Regions from separate parts of the Streptomyces pluripotens genome, predicted to be linked through region 1. Evidence: riboswitches for the same ligand, from Rfam matches in the RefSeq annotation. Region 1 holds a riboswitch; the other holds the start of a gene.

Evidence for each region. Region 1 has a riboswitch for cyclic di-AMP ahead of LK06_RS19940 (LysM peptidoglycan-binding domain-containing protein). Riboswitches for the same ligand answer to the same signal wherever they lie in the genome.
Region 2: another riboswitch for cyclic di-AMP. It lies ahead of LK06_RS12750 (transglycosylase SLT domain-containing protein); the one in region 1 lies ahead of LK06_RS19940 (LysM peptidoglycan-binding domain-containing protein).

The regions. Positions count from the first base shown of each region.
Region 1 is NZ_CP021080.1:4,391,963-4,395,317, reverse strand. Features, by position in the region: gene eno (phosphopyruvate hydratase) at 1-489, opposite strand, end outside; gene LK06_RS19940 (LysM peptidoglycan-binding domain-containing protein) at 811-1,509, opposite strand; cyclic di-AMP (ydaO/yuaA leader) riboswitch at 1,514-1,693, opposite strand; gene LK06_RS35085 (LysM peptidoglycan-binding domain-containing protein) at 1,875-2,102, opposite strand; gene LK06_RS35080 (hypothetical protein) at 2,455-2,850, shown strand; partial or broken gene LK06_RS35075 (transglycosylase family protein) at 2,814-3,101, opposite strand; gene LK06_RS19930 (cytochrome P450 family protein) at 3,248-3,355, opposite strand, start outside.
Region 2 is NZ_CP021080.1:2,866,887-2,870,241, forward strand. Features, by position in the region: gene LK06_RS12740 (LolA family protein) at 1-3, opposite strand, end outside; gene LK06_RS12745 (polyprenyl synthetase family protein) at 238-1,248, opposite strand; cyclic di-AMP (ydaO/yuaA leader) riboswitch at 1,846-2,027, shown strand; gene LK06_RS12750 (transglycosylase SLT domain-containing protein) at 2,031-2,519, shown strand; gene LK06_RS12755 (HAD family hydrolase) at 2,718-3,355, opposite strand, start outside.

The sequences.
Region 1 (3,355 bases):
GTCCACGTTGGAGTCGGCGTGCGAGCCGCCGTTCAGGATGTTCATCATCGGCACCGGCAGCAGGTGCGCGTTCGGGCCGCCCAGGTAGCGGAAGAGGGGGAGGTCGCTGGCCTCGGAGGCGGCGTGCGCGACGGCGAGCGAGACGCCGAGGATGGCGTTGGCGCCGAGGGAGCCCTTGTTGTCAGTGGCGTCCAGGTCGAACATGGCCTGGTCGATCAGACGCTGCTCGGTGGCGTCGTAGCCGACCAGCTCCGGGCCGATCTGCTCGCTGACGGTGAGGACGGCCTTCTCGACGCCCTTGCCCTGGTAGCGGTTCGGGTCACCGTCACGGAGCTCGATGGCCTCGAAAGCGCCGGTGGAGGCGCCGGACGGGACGGCGGCACGACCCGTGCTGCCGTCGTCGAGGCCGACCTCGACCTCGACCGTGGGATTGCCTCGGGAGTCCAGGATTTCCCGGGCTACGACGACGTCGATGGACGGCACGAGCATCTCCTTCTTGGATGTGACGCTGGAAGTGCACGGCTGGGTGCCTTACGGCTGCGCCTTGCGACTAGAGCCTAACCGCCACGGGGCCATCGGCCAGCCGACCGACCGTCCCGTGGACACGCCCGACGGTACCTTTTGTTTTCAAACGAAACAAAGAGGTCTCCCTACAGAGGACGGAAAAACCCCGCCCCGGCGCGTACGGGGGAACACGCGCCGGGGCGGGGAGTCCTGGGAGTCAGGGGTGAGAGTCCCTCACGAGACCGGAGGGCCTCCGGCGCGGGGCGCCGGGAGTGGGGGCACCGCGACTCCGACCGGAGCCCGGTGTCACTTCAGGTGCAGCTGCTGGCCCGGGTAGATGAGGTTGGCGTCCTCGATGATGCCCTTGTTCAGGTCGAACAGCTTCTGCCAACCGCCCTTGACGCCGTGCTTGACGGCGATGGAGCTGAGGGTGTCGCCCTTGACGACCTTGTACTCGCCATCCCCCTTCTTGACCCTCTTGCCGGCCGGAGTAGTGACCGTCTTACCCACGGCCGGACGCTCAGCGGAGCGGGAGGCGGCCGGCTGGCCGGTCGAGCGGGTGCTGGCGCCGCTCGACGAGGAGGTGCCGGCGGAGTTGTTCGAGGAACTGCTCGGGGCGGAGCCGTTGTAGGGGGCACTCGTCAGACCCGTGCCGCAGACCGGCCAGGCACCCTTGCCCTGCGCCGCCAGAACCTTCTCGGCGATGGCGATCTGCTGCGCCTTGGTGGCGTTGTTGGCCGTGGCGGCGTACTGAGTGCCGCCGTACGCGGCCCAGGTGGAGGCGGAGAACTGCAGACCGCCGTAGTAGCCATTGCCCGTGTTGATGGACCAGTTGCCACCGGACTCGCACTGGGCGACGGCGTCCCACTGGGAAGCGGTGGCGGCGGAGGCGTTGCCGGCCGCCATCAGCGGGGCGGCGACGGCGGCGCCGGTGACACCGGCGAGCGCGAGGGCGCGAGCGGCCTTGGACGGACGACGATGCTTGCCCTTGCCGGAAAACAGCATGGAACGATCCCCTCACCGACGCCTGCGAGGTGAGCTGTCGGGTTCGGGCCGGTTGGGCTGCCCGGCCGCATCCCACGTCTTGCTCTACGTGCGATGCGGCTTCACCCCAAGCCGATTCCAGCTCAACTGCTGGCATCGGCACTTACCTTGGGTCCCCCGCTCCTGCCTGCGGCGCTTACGCGTCGAATGTTCCCGGGCAGCCGCTGGCAGGATTCGGCGTTGCAGCTGCCGGGGCTCGTGGTGACGAGCGGTCCTGACCGTAGACACGCGATCCGTGGAATTTCAAAGACGATCAGGGCTTCTGAGACTCATCCCACACTTTCACCTAAACGGACATTAGCGGCGAAGTATGGCGTCAACTTCCCCTACTTTGCACCCGTTTCCGCACCGACTTCGAGGGTCTGACCGGCGACGATGTGGTCCGGATCGGCACCGACCACCCCCTTGTTCCCGGCATAGAGCGCACGCCATCCGCCGTCGACGTCAAAGGAGTCGGCGATGGAGGTCAGGGAGTCGCCCTCGCGGACGGTATAGGTGCCCGGCTCACGTGAGGCGTGACGACCCAACACCTCACCCTTCTGTCCGCTTTTCACGCTTCCTTCCGCACTCTCGCCACGGTGGCGCCCGCCGCCATCGAGAGTGCCGGTGTCGACCAGACTCCAAGAGCCTGCACCTTGACGGGATGTGCCCGAGTTGTCGGTATTCGGGCCGGCCGCAGAAGAGCCCTCACCCCCCTGCGCATATCCCGCACCAGATGAAACTGACTTGTCGGACTTAGTGGCATTGGACCCTTTGAGGTCGGCATCCATACCGGGGTCCGTGGCTGCATCCTCGCCCGGGGTGTAGCCCGGCACGGGCGTCGAGCCCGGAGAGGAACCGGGACCCAAACCCGAACCGGGATCGGAGTCGGAGCCAGAACCGGTGCCGGTGCCGGTGCCGGTTGCAGTGTCGACGTCGGACGAGGGCGATCCGGGCAAAGAGGACCCGGGCGAAGAGGGCGACGACGAAGAGGGCGACGACGGAGTGGAGGAGGAAGGGCCAGAGGGAGAGAAGGACGAGGACCCCGAGGAGGAGGGTGACAAGGGGACGGAGGACGACGAGGTCGAGGAGTCGGACAGACCGGTTGAAACGGAGTCGTCGGACAGACCGCCGGAATGGTTCGCACCGCCGGCGCCCCCCAGGCCTCCGACCCCCGTGTCCACATCCACAGCGCCCGAGCCCGGCGTCAGGCCGGACCGCTGGGCGCAAGTGGCCCAGGGAGCGGTGCTCTGGTCGCCGAGTATCTCCTCGGCGACGGCGATCTGCTGCGAGCGGCTGGCCTGGTCGGGGCTGTCGGCGTAGCGGCTGCCGCCGTACTTCACCCAGTCATCCTGCGAGATCTGCAGGCCGCCGTAGTACCCGTTGCCGGTGTCGGCACTCCAGGACCCCCCGCTCTCACACTCGGCCACCTTGTCCCAGGTGGTGCCGTCGGCCGCGTTGGCGCTCGCGGCGCCGAGCAGTGGGATGGCGATGGCCGAGCCGGTCACTCCTGCCGCTACGAGCAGAGCCGGAGCCTGGCGGGGGCGACGGTGACGACCATTCCCGGAGAGCATGCGGAAACCTTTCGCGCGACAGCAGTACCAGCGCGACGGATGGTGCCCGCCGCGCTGATGGGTGAACGTATCGGCTGACGATCACTTGTCACAAGTCAATGCCGCACAGATCACGCAAAGATCACAGGGTTAACGGAATGTCACGTTTAAGCTCGTGGAACCTCTTCGGGAACCGGGGTGAACTCCACGGGCAGGGTGCGTAGTCCGCGCATGATGAGCCCGCCGCGCCAGCGCAGTTCGGCCGGGTCCGCGGC
Region 2 (3,355 bases), 1.5 Mb from region 1:
CATGTGTGCCTTACCTCCGTTGTCGGCGGCGGCCGTCCTCACGCTGGTCCACCTGAGCCGCCATTCTCACCCGAATCGGTGAGGAGTGGTGATGTCCCTGGTCTCCATCTGACCAGACCGGCCGTGAGGAAGCGTCAGTCCTCGGAGGCAACTCCGTCTACGCCTGCGGTATGACACGCAGGTGTGGCGGCTCGGGGTCCCGTAGGGGTCGTGCACGGCACCGTCCCGCGCGGGCCATCAGCCGGCGCGGTGCACCACCGCGTCGCACAGCTCCGTCAGCGCCGCCTTGGCGTCGCAGTCCGGCAGCGGCGCCAGGGCGGCCCGCGCCTCCTCCGCGTACCGGACGGTGTCCCGGCGGGCCTGTTCCAGCGCGGGGTGCGCGCGCAGCGCGGCCAGCGCCTCGGAGTGCCGGGTGTCGTCGCTGAGGTCGGAGTCCAGCAGTTCGCACAAGGCGACGTCCTCGGGCAGCCCCAGCCGGGCCGCCTGCTCGCGCAGGTGGAGCACGGGCAGCGTCGGGATACCCTCCCGCAGGTCGGTGCCGGGGGTCTTGCCGGACTCGTGGGAGTCGGAGGCGATGTCCAGGACGTCGTCCGCGAGCTGGAAGGCGACCCCAAGACGTTCGCCGTACTGGGTGAGCACGTCGACGACCTGCTCGTCGGCGCCGGACATCATGGCGCCGAACCGGCAGGACACCGCCACCAGCGCGCCCGTCTTGCCGCTGAGCACCTCCAGGTAGTGCTCGACCGGGTCGCGGCCGTCCACGGGACCTGCGGTCTCCAGGATCTGACCGGTGACCAGCCGTTCGAAGGCGAGCGCCTGCACCCGGACGGCCTCCGGGCCCAGGTCGGCGAGGATCTGGGAAGCGCGAGCAAAGAGGAAGTCACCGGTGAGGACCGCGACGGAGTTGTCCCAGCGGGTGTTGACACTGTCCACGCCACGTCGCACGGCCGCTTCGTCCATGACGTCGTCGTGGTAGAGCGTGGCGAGGTGGGTCAGCTCCACGACGACCGCGGACGGCACCACGCCCGGCGCGGACGGGTCACCGAATCGCGCCGCGAGCATGACGAGCAGCGGCCTGAACCGCTTCCCGCCGGCCCGCACGAGGTGCTGTGCGGCCTCGGTGATGAAAGGGACCTCGCTCTTGGTGGCTTCGAGCAAGCCTTCTTCGACAGCCACCAATCCGGCCTGGACATCGGCTTCCAGCGCCTGGTCCCGCACGTTCAGCCCGAACGGCCCGACGACGGTCACGAGAGGTCTCCTGTCTGCTGGTGCCTGCTGGCGATTACACGGTTTGTCGATAGGTCGCTGCCCTCACTCAAGTCAGCGTATCCGGTCCGGTTTCGATCACCGATAGCGCCCACCGGTCCAGCCCGGGCGGTATTGGATCATGATCGCTATGGTTTTGATCGGTTGATAAGAACGGACATTCGTTGACTTAGCGGCAATACATTCACTTTGTCGCGAAATGTGTGATAAGTGGAGTAACGCCCACACCGCCACCAGAGCCTCACATCACAGACCCCACCCTCACCCGGATCCGGATCCGGATCCGGTACGAATACCCCGAACACCCCGAATACCCTGAATACCCCTTGTCTGATTTGCTGCACTTTGCCATTTCGTGAGTTGAGTCACGCACCATCATCGTCCCACTCCGGCCGCCGACGCCCCTTCTCCCTCTACCCGTCGGCGAGTTGGGGGCAGACGGCCGAAAAGGATCAAGCACCCCATAACGCGCAGACCAAGGTCAAATAGTGCGTTGTGTGAATCCGGCACTTGTTCCCGACATGTGCCCTCGCATACGTTCCCGGCCGTCGGGCGGACGCCGAATCCTGCCGCCGCCCGCGTAACCCATCGACGAACTCATTCGTACGGCAGGAGCGGGGGACCCAGGTAAGTCGCCTGACCGGACGGCACATGCCGCACCGGAACGGCTAGGGGTGAAGCCGTGCCTCCTCCAGGGCACGGCCGGGCACCTCCCCGCCCGAACCCGACAGCTCACCTCGCAGGCGTCGGAGAGGAACTTCCCCATGCCTGCTGCCGCTCAGTACCGCCGTTCCCGGAACAACCGGCTCGTCCGCACCCTCGCCGTGCTCGGCACCAGCGCCGCCGTCCTCGCGGTGCCGCTCATCGGCGCCACGTCCGCCTCCGCGGCCACCGGTCCTGCCACGGCGGCGGCCACCACCATCGCCGGGTACCCGAACAACCTCGACGGCTGGATCCGTGAGTCCCTCGCGATCATGGCCCAGAAGGGCATCCCGGGCACCTACAACGGCATCTACCGCAACATCATGCGGGAGTCCTCGGGCAACCCCCGCGCCATCAACCTCTGGGACTCCAACGCCGCCGCGGGTACCCCGTCCAAGGGCCTGCTCCAGGTCATCGACCCGACCTTCGCCGCGTACCACGTGGCCGGCACCTCGTTCGACCCCTACGACCCGGTCGCCAACATCACCGCCGCCTGCAACTACGCGGCCGCGCGGTACGGGTCGATCGACAACGTGTACGGCGCGTACTGACAGCCGGCAGAGCGGCGCGTCGCCGCTGCCCCACCGGCACACCCCCGTTGCCCCACCGGCGCCCCACCACTGACGGACCGGCGCCCCACCGCTGACGGACCGGTGCGCACCGGCACCTGACGACCCGGTGCGCACCGGCTTCCCGTCGGACAGCGTCGCGCTGATGCGCCAGCCAGCCGGTCAGCTGGTTCAGCTGGTTCAGCCGGCGAGGAAGAGTCTTTCGAGGACGACGGCGACGCCGTCGTCCTCGTTCGACGAGGTGGTCTCGTCGGCCACGGCCTTCAGTTCGGGATGGGCGTTGGCCATGGCGATCCCGTGCGCGGCCCAGTCGAACATCGGGATGTCGTTGGGCATGTCACCGAAGGCCAAGGCCCGTTCGGGACCAGTGCCGAGATGCTCGGCGGCCAGCGCCAGCCCGGTCGCCTTGGTCACCCCGCGCGGCTGGAGTTCCACGGTTCCCGGCCCCGACATGGTGACCGTCGCCAGCGAGCCCACCACCGCGCACGCCACGGCCGCCAACTCGTCATCGGACAAGGTGGCATGGCGCAGCAGCACCTTGCTGATGGGTTCGCACCACAGGTCGTCGCGGCGTCCGACCCGCACCGCGGGCAGGGTCGGGTGGGGCATCCGATATCCGGGTTCGATGAGCGTGAGCCCGTCCACACCGTCCTGGTCGACGGCCGCGAACACCTGCCCCACTTCGGCCTCGATCTTGCCGAGCGCCGTCTCGGCCAGCTCGCGGTCCAGCCGGACCGACCACAGCAGGCAGTCGTTTCCGGCGTCGTAGACCTGGGCCCCCTGCCCGCACACCGCGAGGCCCGCGCAGCTGAGTTGGG